One region of the Pseudoalteromonas sp. P80D2 genome, then DNA from elsewhere that is predicted to be linked to it. Evidence: predicted binding sites of a transcription regulator. Region 1 holds the regulator's gene; each other region holds the start of a gene.
What was found. Region 1 encodes sigma-54, which starts transcription at its own class of promoters, with help from an activator protein. Its sites were predicted from a motif close to GTTGGCACGNNNNTNGNNT; they were not measured.
Positions count from the first base shown of each region.

Region 1 (4,079 bases):
ATATTGGTGATGATGGTCCAGACTTACCAGTAATGGAAAAAGTAGGGTTTGCTGTTGCTGTAAACGACGCACACCCACTGATTAAAAAGCTGGCTCATTACACCACATTATTACCAGGTGGCTTTGGAGCTGTGCGTGAATTAACTGATTTACTCATGTTAGAAAACGGTAAGCCGTTAACTAGCGATGGAACCAGCGCATGAATATAGCCCGTATTTTACTGAGTATTGTTTTTGTTTGTTGCATGGTGTGGTTATGGTACCCGTACTTTAACCAATCAACAGACACAATAACTAGTGAAGACGAGATCATCGCAACACCTGATTACACCGCAGTGGCGTTAAAGCAAACAGCGTATGACGAGCAAGGCAAAATTAGTCATAAAGTGGCTGCTGCTAAAATGGAGTTGTATCAACAATTAGGGTTTACCTTTTTTGAGCAACCTATTTTTACTATTTATGGCGACCAGCAGGTTTGGCAAGTAAAAGCCAAAGAAGCCACATTGTACGAAAACGATCAGCTGATTTTTGAAGGGGATGTAGTTGCTAAAAACTTAACCCATAACGGCATGATCGAAGATATAAAAGCAGAAAACATTAATGTCGACATTGATAAAATGACCATGTTTTCTAAGCAACCTGTGACACTAACAGGACCGAATTTAAAGATTACCGGTAAAGGCTTAAAAGCCGATTTAAAAACCGAAATTGTTGAGTTAACTAACCATACACGAACCATATACTATGACCAATAAACTGAAGAAATTACTCCTGATCCCAAGCTTATTGATTGCCTTTTCGGGCGCAGCTGCCGAGCAAACTGGCGCTCAAATTAGCATTAGCTCAGATCGCCAAGTAGGTAAACTAAAAGATGGCGTTGGCATATTTGAAGGTAACGTAGAGATCGTGCATGGTAATCGTCGTATTACCGCTGAACGCCTTGAAGCACACGGCGGTGACACCGAAGGTACAGTAGAGTTGATTATTGCCACAGGTAAGCCTGCTTACTTCGAAGAAAAGCAAGCTGATGGCACCGTAATGAGCGCTAGCGCAGAAGAAGTACGTTATGATGTTGCAAAACGCTTCTTAACCTTAAATGGTGAAGCTGAAGTTACTCAAGCAGGTCAAAAAGTAACAGCAAAAAGCATTACCTATGATATGGCACAGCAGCTGATCAGTGCTGAAAAAGACGAAAATTCAACAGATCGTGTACACACTATTTTAGTGCCTGTTGAAAATAAAAAAGATAATAAAGGCCAACCATGAGCACATTAAAAGCAGAGCTTTTAGCTAAAAGCTACAAAGGCCGCCAAGTGGTTAAAAATGTCGGTCTTGAAGTTGAAGCTGGCAGTATTGTTGGCTTGCTTGGTCCAAATGGCGCAGGTAAAACAACGACCTTCTATATGATTGTAGGCCTAGTACCTAGCGACAAAGGTAAAATCAGTATTGATGATAACGATATCACCCTTTTACCAATGCATAGCCGTGCGCGTTTAGGTATTGGCTATCTGCCACAAGAATCGTCAATTTTTCGAAAGTTGACGGTTTACCAAAACTTGATGGCCATTTTAGAAACTCGTAAAGATCTAAATAAAACCACCCGCGAAGAAACACTCAATAGCTTACTTGATGAGTTTAGTATTCAACACATTCGTGACAGCCAAGGTATGGCGCTGTCAGGTGGTGAGCGACGCCGTGTAGAAATTGCTCGCGCATTAGCCGCTAATCCTAAATTTATCCTTTTAGATGAGCCTTTTGCTGGTGTTGATCCAATTTCAGTGTTAGATATAAAGAAAATTATTGAGCACCTAAAAAATCGTGGTATCGGTGTACTAATTACTGACCATAATGTTCGAGAAACCCTTGATGTTTGTGAAAAAGCCTACATTGTTTCTCATGGGGAGCTAATTGCATCAGGCACACCTGAGCACGTATTAGCAGACCAAACTGTACGCGATGTATATCTAGGCGAGCAATTCAGGCTGTAACCATTACGCCAGCGACTAGAGCATCTGCTAGACTTATAACAATGACAATAAATCGATAACTGTGTTTATACAGGTATCGATAACTTAAAAAGGATTGTTAGGGATACATGAGGCAATCATTACAGCTGCGCATGGGCCAGCAACTTACAATGACTCCACAACTGCAACAAGCTATTCGTTTGTTGCAGCTCAGTACATTGGATCTCCAGCAAGAAATTCAAGAAGCGCTTGATAGTAATCCTCTACTTGAAGTGGAAGAAGCGGATTACAACGAAGAAAGCACCGGCAAGAATGAGCAAAAAGCTGAATCTGACGATGTACAAGTCAGCGCGTCTGCCGAAGAAGCACCTAGCGAGTACGAGCAAGAAAGTAGTGATGCTCTCAATAAAGACACCGTAAGCGATGACTTAGCAATGGATGTTACCTGGGATGAGTACATGAGTGCCGCCCCTTCAACATCGTCAGGGCCAATGCCTGAAGATGAATCTATCTATCAGGGAGCATCAACCGAAACCCTTCACGAATACCTGATGTGGCAATTGCAACTCACGCCATTTAGCCCTACTGATGAAGCGATTGCTGTGGCAATTGTAGAAGCTATCGATGACTCAGGTATTTTAACGGTAAGCTGTGAAGATATCGTCGAAAGCTTTAATCAAAATAACGATGAAGAAGAAATCGAACTTGATGAAGTCGAAGCGGTCTTAAAAAGAATTCAGTTATTTGATCCTGTGGGTATTGGCGCGCGCAGTTTACAAGAATGCCTGTGCATTCAGCTACGCCAATTCGATGCCGATACGCCATATTTAGCTGAAACTAAAATGGTTTTATCTGAGCATATCGAATTATTAGCGAGTCGCGACTATCGAACTTTGATGAAAAAGACTAAGCTTAAAGAAAATGAGCTTAAAGAAGTGATGACGCTTATTCACAGCTTAAATCCTAAGCCTGCGGATAGCATAGTACGCGAAGAATCTGAGTACGTTATACCTGATGTATCAGTGAAAAAAGTGAAAGGCCGCTGGGTAGTCGAGTTAAACCCAGATTGTATGCCAAAGATTAGAGTGAACAGCCAATATGCGGCGATGTCTCGCTCTGTTAAATCAAGTAGCGACAGCCAATTTATTCGCTCTCACTTACAAGAAGCAAAGTGGTTTATTAAGAGCTTAGAAAGCCGTAACGATACGCTATTAAAAGTGACCAACTGTATCGTTCAACAACAACAAGCTTTCTTTGAGCATGGCCCTGAGGCAATGAAGCCGATGGTGCTAAATGATGTTGCTGAAATGGTCGAAATGCATGAATCGACGATTTCACGGGTAACAACGCAAAAATATATGCATACCCCACGGGGTATTTTTGAGTTGAAATATTTCTTCTCAAGCCATGTCAGCACCGAAAATGGTGGTGAGTGTTCTTCTACAGCAATACGCGCTTTAATCAAGAAGTTAGTCGCTGCAGAAAACTCAGCTAAACCATTGAGTGATAGCAAAATTGCAGATATATTGGCTGAGCAAGGAATTAAAGTAGCTAGACGTACAATTGCAAAATATCGTGAGTCTCTAGCAATACCTCCGTCTAATCAGCGTAAGAGTCTGATTTAGACGTTTTACATAGAAGGAAAAATGCTTATGCAACTAAATTTAACTGGTCGTCATGTAGAAATCACAGATTCATTAAGAGACTATGTAAACACCAAGTTTGCGAAACTAGAAAGGCATTTTGACCATATTAATAATGTTCATGTCATTCTAGATGTAGAAAAATTAAGCCAAAAAGCAGAAGCAACTTTACATGTAAACGGAGGCGAATTGTTCGCTTCTACAGAACATCAAGATATGTACGCAGCCATTGACTCACTGATCGATAAACTTGATCGCCAAGTCATTAAACACAAAGAGAAATTAGCTCGACATTAAATTATGAAACTAAGTTCACTTACTAACCAGGACTGCAGCAAAGCTGCGGTCCTTTTTAATAGCAAAAAAAGAATTCTTGAATATATCAGCGAACTGGCCCACCAGCAGCTTCCTCATTTATCGCAACAAGATATCCTAGATGCTTTACTCAACCGAGAAAAACTAGGTAGCAC
Region 1 is NZ_JAZDAR010000026.1:455,676-459,754, forward strand. Features, by position in the region: gene kdsC (3-deoxy-manno-octulosonate-8-phosphatase KdsC) at 1-203, shown strand, start outside; gene lptC (LPS export ABC transporter periplasmic protein LptC) at 200-754, shown strand; gene lptA (lipopolysaccharide transport periplasmic protein LptA) at 744-1,265, shown strand; gene lptB (LPS export ABC transporter ATP-binding protein) at 1,262-1,987, shown strand; gene VRK28_RS06900 (RNA polymerase factor sigma-54) at 2,095-3,591, shown strand; gene hpf (ribosome hibernation promoting factor) at 3,619-3,906, shown strand; gene ptsN (PTS IIA-like nitrogen regulatory protein PtsN) at 3,910-4,079, shown strand, end outside.

Region 2 (4,079 bases), on a different contig from region 1:
GAGATAATCATTGGCATCATGGTCCACACACCAAAGCCATACCACGCACCATAACCGTAGTTAGCTTCTGGATCTTGCTTAGATACAAATAGGTAGTAGCCTGCCATTAGAGCATTAATAACAGCCAAACCAATGATGCCACCAAATATAGCAAACCATACTTGCATATCTATGGTTTGCTCCATGCTTTGGCGAATCATTTTTTGTTCTGCAATTGTGGCATCAACACTGGCTGCAGCCACTTGTTGATCGATTAAAAACTGCGGGTCAGCTTTATTGTAAAAAGCAAACATGCTGGCAGCGAGGATGCCTGCAAGTAAAATAAAGGCAACAAAAGACCAACCTTTTGCTTCTTTTAAACCGTTAAAGGCTTTATTCGGGCTGATAAAAATATCAACCAAAGCAGTCATGACATTTGATGATTTCATTTTTTATTCCTTGTTTTATAACATTTGTTTTTAGGTACTAAAATATCCTGTTTAGTAACAAATTAGCAATTTGTTTTGTAACTGTATGTTAACAGCTGTGATTAGTAAATCTGTGATATGGTTAAAAGATTAATTTGAGTCGAATTTATTAGGAATAGTAGGTCGTTATGGTGAATAGCAATGGTCGTTGTATTGATGAGTTGGTATTAGGGTTCTGGCGCTTGCTAGATTGGCAAATAACGCCACAGCAATGCTTAAGTTTTTTAGAAAATGCAATCGATATGGGAGTTTCACATACTGATCATGCTGACATCTACGGTGAATACGGTTGTGAAGCCGAATTTGGTAAAGCACTTAAACTAAAACCAAGTATTCGTGATGAAATCAAAATAATCACTAAATGTGGTATTAAGCCTGCGTTTGCAAGCCTAGGATTACAAGGCAAAGCAAACCATTATGATTCAAGTGCCGCGCATATAATTGCCTCAGCACAGCAGTCACTTAAAAACTTCAACACTGATCGTTTAGATGTATTACTTATCCATCGCCCTGATTACTTAATGAACGCCGATGAAATGGCACAAGCATTTAATACCCTAAAAGCAAATGGTGACGTGATTGATTTTGGTGTATCTAATTTTACCCCATCGCAACTTAGCTTGTTGCAGTCGCGTTTAGACTTTGAGCTTGTGACTAATCAAATTGAGTTTTCACCTTACGAAATGAAAGCCCTTGATGATGGAAGCTTAGACCAATGCCAATTGCTCGATATCAAACCTATGCTTTGGTCACCATTAGCTGGGGGTCGTATATTCTCAAGTGATGATGAAAAAGCGGTGCGTTTACGTGCAGTGTTGGAGCAGGTTGGTGCTGAAATTGGCGCCACAGCCATTGATCAAGTTGTTTATGCTTGGCTGTTAATGCACCCAAGTGCACCGTCTGTGGTACTTGGTACGGGTAATATTGAGCGTGTTAAATCAGCTGTTGAAGCTAAGCAGCTTACTATGAACCGTGAACAATGGTATCGCATTTGGCAAGGCTCAACCGGGCATAGTGTGCCTTAATATATAGCCCAAAACGAGAAAAGGGCCTTAACGGCCCTTCGTGTTGCAGCAAGTAACACATTCTTTATAAAGTGAAGTCAACCGCGTAAGCGACATACACTTTTACATCTGAACCATCAATGTCGTTGTCTGAAAGACCGAAAGTAAAGCCGTCTTTCGACACTGAAACACCGTAGTCGATGATGTCATCATCACCAATGAAATCCCCTGAGTAATGACCTAAGTGAAGGGCCATTTCTGCACCGGTACTGCCAACTGGGAAACTGTAGTCAGCATTTAAATATAGAGAGTCACCAAAATCTGTACCGTCACCGCTTGCTGCTGATGTTGCTAGGACTGCTGCACCAAAGGTGAAGCTACCCATGCTAATGCTACCGTAGATTTCTGAGAAGTCTGCATCTGTGTAAGACGCTGCATCTGGGTATGCATAATAAATGTAGCCAACATCGTAGCTAAAGGTTTCATTGATTTCACCGCCAAAACCAGCATAAAGGTCTAGCTCGTAAGTCATGTCGTCAGCCCAGCTAGCATTCGATACCCAAGTACCCGCATAAAAGCCAGATTCACTTGCGTAGTCGATACCACCTTGGATTGCAGCATCACCGCCGGTTTGTTCTTGACCACGCCATAAGTAGTTTGAAGTTGCCGCAGCGTTTGCTGTGACTTCTGCATAGCTATATGTTGAGCTCAAAGTTAATAGCGCAAGGGCGCTTGCTGCGACCGTTTTTTTTAGTTTTAGCATGTTTCTGTATCCTGTTGTTATGTTGATTTTGTCCCATTTTCAGATTGCAGTCTGGTTATTATTTGAGGACATTTTCTATGTGTTGTCTGGATACGATATTGCACTGGTTGTGCCAAGTTAATTTCGAACGGGATATTTTATGCTTAAAGGCTTTAAAAACAGGCTTTTAAACTTGTTTAATTGTGAAAAGGATGGTTATTTGAATTGTTCATGCGCACATGTGTGGTGCAAAAAATAACCCGGTTGCACAATTGCGAAGCAACCGGGTTTTGCTTATTTGAGAGTAACTTAGCCGAAAATTGCACGCATTAGAGTAATGGTTTCTTCAACACTGCGGCCTTTTTCAACTTCACTGATGATTGAATCGCGCTTAGCTTTGATATGTTCAGGGATATCATCACTTGCTAATGCTCGGTCCACCAGTATCTCTGCTGATTCTTTGCCACGGCGTACGGTCTTTTTACCTGCTGAGCTTGTGGTACTCTTAGGTTTGTTTAACAACTTAATATAGTTAGAGTTATCAGCGGTACTTTTATCTGCATAATAAAAGAAGCTAGGCAATAGGGCTTTGATTTCAACCAGAGATTGTTCAAGCTCATTTGCTGCACTGGCCATTTTGAACCAAGGCATACTATGAATGGCTTCAACAACATCTTGCCAGTAGCGCTCAAAATCGCGGTTATTTAGCTTAGTAATGCCTAATGCCGCACAAAGGGCATCAAGTTTACTATTTACGATTGGTGTAAACACGTCAGGTCGGCGCATCGCAAGTAAGCGAGTAGCAGGAGCAAGCGTTGGCTTTTCATCGCTGCCATTAAATGCCATGAAGTAAGCAACCATAAAATGCTGATAATGTTCTTGCGTTACTTCACCCTCAAGTGGAATGTGTACAAGCGCCTCATCGAACGCACCTGGTAAATCACTCAACATTTGGTGGAAACCTTTTGCGTTCTTAGTAGAAGCAAACCATTCAACGTCGAAGTTATAGCTGCTTGGATCAAGCGAGGCACTGTGTTTACCTGAAAACGCTAAACGGTCTTCTGGGATCATCTCTTTTAGGGATTGCGATTTAATTGCAGCAATGTAATTAGCTAAACGTAATTGCTCATCAAGGGCTACAAGCTCTTTATGCTGCTCGATAAAGCCTGCGATTACAGGCCATGGCGCAACCCTTAATGTTTTTAACTGCAAAAAGCTGATTGCAGAAATTAATAAATCATGAAGTTTTTTAAGTGTCGGTAATTGCTTATCTTCTAACAGATCGTAGTTAATGCGATCGCGGCTTGCACTTAATAGCTCATAGCACCAACCTAAAAAGTCTTCAGGATGGTTTTCTACTTTAACTGCCATAAGGTTTAAGCTGATATCAGAGGCTTGCTTGAGGATATTTTGATAAATTTGACTTTCTTGCTCGCCAAGCGCCATTTTTGACGGTGAAATAAGCAGTTTCTTCATGCTTAATCGATACTCCAGTTTTGACCAAATTGGGTTGTTTAATTTTAGTACACAGGGTGCAAAAACAACAGGGTCGTGCATCATACCGAAGTAATGAAATGATGCAATCTTACTGATAATTTATAAGTAAGATTGCGACTGATGTGGTTTATTAATCATTGTCATCGAGTGTAAATAATTGCTCAACACTGAGTTCAAAGTGAGCAGCAATTTTTAACGAGATAATCACTGAGGGTATAAAGCGGCCAAGGGATTTTTGTAACCTATAGGTATCAAAAAGTTTCAGCGCTGATTCATATTCTTGTACCTAAGCTTGTTTACAAACCTTTTTATGTGTTGGGCAATGCAATTGCGCCTAACTCCCGCTATGATATGAACATTGTTTGCCCA
Region 2 is NZ_JAZDAR010000037.1:11,141-15,219, reverse strand. Features, by position in the region: gene VRK28_RS10355 (YIP1 family protein) at 1-428, opposite strand, end outside; gene VRK28_RS10350 (aldo/keto reductase) at 599-1,492, shown strand; gene VRK28_RS10345 (TorF family putative porin) at 1,557-2,234, opposite strand; gene VRK28_RS10340 (hypothetical protein) at 2,523-3,689, opposite strand.
Region 2: a site for sigma-54 is predicted at 2,333-2,351, ahead of VRK28_RS10345 (TorF family putative porin). Genes of this name have one in related genera too.

Region 3 (4,079 bases), on a different contig from region 1:
TTTAATTCTTAAGCCGCGTAATGAAGCATAGATAGTTACATTATCGCCTTTACAAACCATACAAACCTGGCTCATTACAATCGGACTACCATCACGCAAGTTACGCTTACTGCGACTGCCAATAAGTATAGCCTCATCTTGAACATATTGCGTTCTAACAAATTGCTTTGGCTTCATTTCGAGGCGTAAATGTTCAGGGCGAATGACCTCTCCACGGGCTAAATTAGTGGTAACAACAACCACAGGTTCTAGCTCAATAATGCGCACGTGAACGTATTGGGTCCAACTATTTAAATCTTGGCACTTAAGTTGTACAGTTACCTGCCGATTAAAAGGAGGCTCTGTTGGTAACTCTTTGTTAATTGGTGACTCACATAACCTCTCAGGAATGCGACTATCTAATGGTAAAGCACTAATTTGAGGTGTGGTGTCCAGATCAGGGAGCTGCTCGCTAACAAAATCGATGGCGATTTGTTGAAGTTGCTCGGTATTATAAACTTCTGCCTGTAGTTGTGTTGTAAACAACAGGCTAGTAAGAAAATAAAAAACACTGTATCTTCGGCTTTTTTTTAACAAACTCATATTGTTTCGACTATGCTTATGGTTGAAAACAAGGTATAAATATTTTGCGTCAAAAAACAGACGCTTTGTAACCTTATGTAGCTTTAACACAAAGAAGGCAATTATTGTTCCAGCTCTGATTGTTTATCTTTAGGAGATTGAAATGGCAGGCATTTTAGACTCAGTTAACCAGCGTACTCAGTTGGTTGGGCAAAACCGCCTTGAATTACTATTATTCAAACTCAGAGGGCGACAACGCTTTGGTATAAACGTGTTTAAAGTAAGAGAGGTTCTGCAATGTCCACCACTTACTAACATGCCTAAATCAAATGCGTACATTCGCGGTGTTGCGCATATCCGTGGTCAAACTATCTCTGTTATTGATTTATCGATGGCTGTAGGTGGCCCTGCAATTGAAAATATCAAAGACAGTTTTATCATCATTGCTGAGTACAACCGTTCAGTGCAAGGGTTTTTAGTTGGTGGTGTTGAACGCATCGTGAATATGAACTGGGAAAAAATAATGCCGCCGCCTTCGGGAGCCGGACGTTATTCTTACCTAACTGCGGTCACTGAGATTGAAAACGAATTAGTTGAAATTCTCGATGTAGAAAAGATATTAAACGAAATTTGCCCAGTTAACACTGAAGTGAGTGCTGAAGTAGTTGGTGAAGGTGAGATTCAGCGTGACTTAGGTGAGCGTATTGTCTTTATTGCTGATGACTCTGCAGTAGCTCGAAACCAAGTTAAGCGTGCGCTTGAACCTCTAGGTGTACAAACTGAACTAGCTAAAAACGGAAAAGAAGCGCTTTTACGTTTAAGAGAGATTGCTCAGCTCGATTGTCAAAATGATATTACTGAACGTGTTGGTCTATTAATATCTGATGTAGAAATGCCAGAAATGGACGGTTATACCTTAACCGCTGAAATTAAGGCTGATCCAAAATTATCACCTTTGCATGTGATCTTGCATACCTCTTTAAGTGGGGTGTTTAACCAAGCAATGATCGAAAAAGTGGGTGCTGATGATTTTATTGCAAAATTTAACCCAGATGAATTAGCGACAGCTGTGAAGAAGTGGGTTCATTGTGATTAATTATTTATAGGTGGTATTACTTTGGAAAATAAGCATTTACAACAAAGCGAATACGATCAATTCCGCTCTTTTTTAGAGCAACAATGTGGCATTGTGCTTGGCGATAATAAACTTTATTTAGTTAAAAGCCGCCTTGCGCCGCTTATGGCGCGTTTTAATGTTGAGTCTTTATCACAGTTGGTAAGTAAAACACTAAGCCCTCATGAGAGGCAGCTTCGTGCCGCTGTCGTTGATGCGATGACAACCAATGAAACGCTTTGGTTTCGTGACCAATATCCGTTTGAGTTATTGAAAACAAAACTATTTCCTGAGCTTAAAGATGTGCGTAGGCCACTAAAGATATGGTCAGCGGCAAGTTCATCAGGACAAGAGCCGTACTCAATTGCCATGTCGGTTGCCGAGTTCCAATCTAAAAACCCAGGCGTATTAAAGATGGGTGCGCAAATTATTGGCACTGATATCTCTAATACCATGCTTGATATGTGCAAGAATGCTGAGTATGACTCGCTAGCCCTTGCTCGTGGCTTGTCGATGGAGCGTCGTCAAAAGTTCTTCAAGGACAGCGGTAATGGAATGGCTCAGGTAGTTGACCCTATACGTAAAATGGTCAGCTTTAGACATTTAAACTTACTCGATTCATATGCCCTAATGGGCAAGTTTGACATCATATTTTGCCGTAATGTGTTAATTTACTTTTCACCAGAAGTAAAAGCTAAAATCATTTCGCAATTTGCTCAAGCTTTAAACCCGAAAGGTTACCTGTTTTTAGGTGCGTCAGAATCAATGGCGGGCTTAAGTGATAGCTTTGATATGGTTCGTTGTAACCCCGGTATCATCTATCAGAAAAAGTAAACTCTCCTTAGCAACCTAGCCCTTAGGTTGCTAAATTTACCTATTTTTCAGTCTCTTATATAAATTAAATCACTCCTAAATTTTTGGCTTAGCTTTTGCATTAACCACTACAGAGTCAATTTTTTGGAGATGGTTATGGCTATCAGTTTTGATAAAGCATTTGGTGTTCATCCTCATGCGATGTTGATCCGTTCACAACGCGCTGAGTTATTAGCGACAAATATCGCTAATGCTGATACGCCGGGCTATAAAGCGAAAGATATCGATTTTGCCTCGGCATTAAAAGCGGCAAAAAGCAACCAGCAAGGCGGCAATAGCATGGTAAGAACCGATGCTAAACATATTGCCGGGGGCAGTCGTTTTGTTGGCAGTGCAGAAATGTTTCGTACGCCAAATCAAGCAGATACAGGTGATGGTAACTCAGTCGATATACAAGTGGAACGAAACTTGTATGTACAGAACTCATTAGAGTATCAGGCAAGCCTGCAATTTATGAGTAGTAAAATTAAAGGCCTTAAAAAAGCCCTCGGTAGTCAAGGAGCTTAATCATGAGTTTGTATAATGTTTTTGATATTTCAGCAACCGGTATGAGTGCACAAAATGTTCGCTTAAATACCACAGCCAGTAATATCTCGAATGCGAATACGATTAGTTCCAGCCAAGATCAGACATACCGAGCGCGCCATCCTGTTTTTGCTGCAGAGCTGACTAAAGCGTCATCATCACAAAGCAATCCTCAGGGCTCTTCTGTTGGCGTTAAAGTATTAGGTGTTGTAGAGAGCGATAAACCTCTGCAAATTGAATATAACCCGAACCACCCAAGTGCGGATGAAAATGGTTATATCTACAAACCTAACGTTAATGTTGTAGAAGAAATGGCAAATATGATTTCAGCCTCTCGCTCTTACCAAACAAATGTGCAAGTTGCTGATGCAGCTAAGCAAATGTTAAGTAAAACACTGTTGCTTGGGCAGCGGTAACCGAGGATAAGTTATGAGTAACGACATCAGCAGTGCGTCATCAACGTATTTAGATAATTTACGTTGGCAAGACAATCAAAATAAAACAGAAGAGAAAGATGATACTTTAACGCAAGAAGACTTCTTCTCACTTTTAACACAACAGTTGTCGTTTCAAGACCCAAGCAAGCCAGCTGACAACGATCAAATGATTGCGCAGATGACGAATTTCACTATGGCTGAGGGTATTTCAAACTTAAATGAGAAGTTTGAATCACTCACTGCATCAATGACATCTAACTCTGCCTTACAGGCTTCAACGCTTGTTGGTAAGCAAGCGTTACTTGAGTCTGACACCATTGATTTTGATGGCGAAAATCTCGCTAAAGGTTCTGTGGTTGCAGAAACCGCTGTTGAATCTTTAACGCTAAGAATAACGGATTCATCAGGCCAGTTAGTGCGTACCATTGAATTAGGTTCTCAGTCAGCGGGTGCACTTCGTTTTGAATGGGATGGTAAAGACAATGATGGCAATGTGCTACCTGAAGGTGAATATGACATCAGTGCTGAAGGCTTTGTAAATGGAGACTACAGCAGTATGCCAATGGCGA
Region 3 is NZ_JAZDAR010000047.1:154,059-158,137, forward strand. Features, by position in the region: gene flgA (flagellar basal body P-ring formation chaperone FlgA) at 1-582, opposite strand, end outside; gene VRK28_RS12690 (chemotaxis protein) at 725-1,657, shown strand; gene VRK28_RS12695 (CheR family methyltransferase) at 1,679-2,509, shown strand; gene flgB (flagellar basal body rod protein FlgB) at 2,645-3,055, shown strand; gene flgC (flagellar basal body rod protein FlgC) at 3,058-3,489, shown strand; gene VRK28_RS12710 (flagellar hook assembly protein FlgD) at 3,503-4,079, shown strand, end outside.
Region 3: a site for sigma-54 is predicted at 2,592-2,610, ahead of flgB (flagellar basal body rod protein FlgB). Genes of this name have one in related genera too.

Region 4 (4,079 bases), on a different contig from region 1:
ACAACATTTATCTGCCAATAATGAAAGTGAGTCATAAAAGCGAGTAAGCTCTGCAATTCGCTGTGCAACGAGATCACGTTTTTGTATCGTCATCTCTTTAACTTCATGGCAAGAATGCTGATCTTTATGAAACTTAATTTGCAGTAGTTCTTTGATCTCAGCCAGACTAAAGCCAACATTCTTTGCTCTGAGAATAAACGCCATTTGTTTATAGTCATTCTCAGAATAAAAACGATATCCCACGTCTGAACGCGAACTAGGCGTTAACAAACCATGCTTTTCGTAGTACCGTAGCGTATCTGTTGAGACACCCAACTGACGGGCAAACTCACCTATTTTCATCACCGTCTCCATTGTGAAGCGTTTATTTATTATGCTCACTATAAACCTTGGAGTACACCCCAAGGTCAAGCAATAAATTAAAAAAGGAAAGCACATGAATATTACTGTCCTTGATGCAGCGACATTAGCCAACACTTCGTTAGATGCCTTAGCGCAATTAGGTAAGTTAACCTGTTACGATTTAACCGCTCAAGAACAGGTTGTTGAGCGCTGCCAAGATGCCGATATCGTTATCAGTAATAAAGTGGTGATTGATCAGAACGCCATGAGCAAATTAACTAATTTAAAATTAATATGTGTTGCAGCGACAGGGACTAACAACATTGATTTAGGTGCAGCCAAAGAGCATAACATCGCAGTGACCAATGTCGCGGGCTATTCAACACCGAGTGTGGTGCAGCATACCTTTACTCTCATCACTAATTTACTTGGCAATACTCACAGATACATTAATGATTGCCAGCAAGGCTTATGGCAGCAAAGCCCGATCTTTTGCCGTTTAGATTACAGCTTTAATGAAATTGCCGGCAAAACACTGGCTATTGTTGGCTATGGCTCACTGGGTAAAGCCGTTGCCGATGTAGCACGCGCCTTTGGTGCCGATGTCATCATTAGTGAACGAAAAGGCCAAACGCCTCGTGAAGGTCGTGTTAGTTTCAATTATGCCCTAACCACGGCCGATATTATTAGTGTTCACTGCCCGCTAACTGATGAAACACGCAACCAAATCGCTGCGGCAGAATTAAGCATGATGAAACCGTCAGCTATCATCATTAATACTGCTCGTGGTGGGATCATCAATGAAGCCGATTTAGCTGACGCATTAGCTAATAATGTCATAGCCGGAGCTGGTGTTGATGTACTCAGTAAAGAACCCGCAGAGCAAGAAAACCCGCTGGCACTATACAAAGGTGCAAACTTATTACTTACCCCACACATTGCATGGGCGAGCCAAGAATCTATTGTGCGCTTAGTTAACGAAATTGCGTTAAATATCCAAGCATTTAATCAAGGCGAAACACGTAACAGGTTGGTCTAAATCGCAATTTATTAGTCAATAGAGCTAAGTAGTTAGTAATTTATTACTTAGCCCATTGACTAAAAATAACCTAACCAATTGATTCATTTGTGATTTGTAAGTTTGGCAAGCAGTTTGCTATCAAGTGGATAACTATAAAACAATTTCTTCGGGATAAAATAACATGAAAAAAGCACTTCTTATTGCCGCGCTAACTGCTCCATTTTTAACTGGTTGTGTCATTGCTGTTTCTGACGGTGAAGCCGACACACATTGGGCTGGTAACTCTTCTAGCTGGCAAAAACAGCATAAAAATAACCGTGAAGTGATTTCTAATCTTGCATTAGATACGAGCTACCAAACTGTATTAAATAAACTAAATACACCTAACTTTACCGAGCTATTAAAGCAAGGCGATGATGTTTATCAAGTATTATTCTATGCAACGCATAGCATTCACTCTGATGGCAAGATGACTAAAGATGAGTGTACGCCACTCGTATTTAAAAATGATAAGTTAATTGGCGTGGGTGATACGATTTATAAATCACTTAGCAATGGTTAATAAATAGTTTGAAACGGGTGAGTAGGCTTTGCCTACTCATGTTCATTTACTGCGATCATTCTCGATACTATCTGATCTCGTCCGGCATCTTTAGCCTGATAAAGACCTAAATCAGCTTCTTCAAGCAAAGTTTGTTCTGCATAAACCTGACCATTTTCTGTGGTCGCAATACCAATACTAATTGTGACATGGTCGGCATTTAGCGACGCTTTGTGTGGGATGTTTAAATCATTCACAGCATTGCGCAGTTTATTTGCAAACGATATAGCCTCTTTAGCTGAAGTATTGGGTAACACCGCAGCAAACTCTTCACCACCATAACGAGCAACAAAATCACTGCCTCGTTCACAAGATCCAACTAAGGCATGAGCAATTTGTTTTAAGCAATCATCACCTGCTCGGTGACCATAGCAATCGTTGTAACGCTTGAAGTGATCAACATCCATCAATAACACAGATAACGGGGTTTGATCTCGACGGCAACGACGCCATTCTCGCGCTAAATTTTCATCTAAATAACGTCGGTTTGGGATCTCGGTTAGGCCATCAATTGAGGCGAGCATCTCGAGTAAGTCATTTTTTTGTTTGATCAGCAGCTGATTACGCACTCGAGCACGCACGATAGCAGCACTAAATGGTTTAGTGATGTAGTCCATCGCGCCTAATTCAAGGCCCTTCGCTTCATCATCGTGACTGGTATTGGCAGAAATAAATATTACAGGCAGCATACTGGTAGTTGCGCTTTCTTTTAACTTAGTAAGCACTTCATAGCCGTCAATGCCTGGCATCACAATATCCAAGATCAACAAATCAACAGTTTGCGTTTTTAAAAACGTTAGTGCTTTTTCGCCACTCTCAACACAAAAAACATCATAGTCTTGCTGCAATGTTTTCTCTAATACCAAGCGGTTTAACGGATCGTCATCAACAATCAGTACCTTGGCTCTTTTCAACATCAGTAGATCCTTGTTCGATGATAAATGCGATGACCTGTTTCATTTGCCACTGCAACTCATCATTTAATTGTACGGGCAGTTCGCCATCTGCTTTAAGCCTAGCTTCACATTGCTGAGCGCACGCTGACAATCGCTTAAAACCGAGATTTCCGGCTGACCCTTTTACATTATGAACCACACGGACCAACTCATCGGTAGTTTTTAATGTAGAGATTTGTAATAACTGCTCTGCTGCCATAGTCGCAAACTTCGACAACATAGTTAATACTAACTTAGTATTGTTTGCAAACTGAGACAGTATAAAAGCTTGATCAAAAAAGACTTCTTTTGTGTTATCAAGTTCACTCATTGCTAAAAACAACTTACTAGCAACAATCGGTTTAGTTAAATGCTTATTCATACCCGCCGCGATTGAATGCTCAATATCTTCGCTTTCACTGTGTGCAGTGAGTGCGTAAATCGGCATTTGTTCTTTGGTGAATGACTGACGAATAATACGCGTGGCCTGACAACCATCCATTTCTGGCATCTGAATATCCATAAAAATGAGATCGGGCCTTAAGCTATTTGCCAGTTCAATGCCTTTTTCACCACTATGTGCACACACAACGGTGACATCAATTTGCTCTAAAATGCTCTTAATAATGCTTAAATTAAGCGGGTTATCATCCACAGCCAGCACTAACATGCCAGATAAATCAGTACTAGAAGGCAATGAAACCAGCTCTTTTTTCACAGGCTCCGCGGCTTTATCTAGCTGTAAGCAAAAGCAAAATTCACTGCCTTTACCTTTTTCGCTTTCCAGCTTAATTTCGCCTCCCATTAGCGCAACTTCGTACTTAACAATCGCTAAGCCTAAGCCAACCCCCTGATGAGAGCGCGTTAATGATTCATCACCTTGAGTAAATGCATCAAATAAGCGGCTTTGATCTGCCTTGCTAATACCAATACCGGTGTCTTTAACAGTAAAGCAAATGAGTTGCTGCTCAGCTGACTCTTCCACCAGCATTAAGTTTAATGTCACTGTGCCTTGCTCGGTGAATTTGGCAGCGTTTGTCAGTAAATTAGCCAGTACTTGCTGCAAGCAAATTTGATCACCCACTAAGTTATCGCTAATGCTTTTATCGCATTCGACTTTAAATTCGATATCTTTATTTGCGCATAAAGGGGCTGTTATTCCCTGACAGTAGTCGATTAA
Region 4 is NZ_JAZDAR010000034.1:110,483-114,561, reverse strand. Features, by position in the region: gene zntR (Zn(2+)-responsive transcriptional regulator) at 1-342, opposite strand, end outside; gene VRK28_RS09465 (D-2-hydroxyacid dehydrogenase) at 437-1,381, shown strand; gene VRK28_RS09460 (DUF3192 domain-containing protein) at 1,545-1,925, shown strand; gene VRK28_RS09455 (diguanylate cyclase) at 1,958-2,881, opposite strand; gene VRK28_RS09450 (response regulator) at 2,850-4,079, opposite strand, start outside.
Region 4: a site for sigma-54 is predicted at 1,483-1,501, ahead of VRK28_RS09460 (DUF3192 domain-containing protein). Genes of this name have one in related genera too.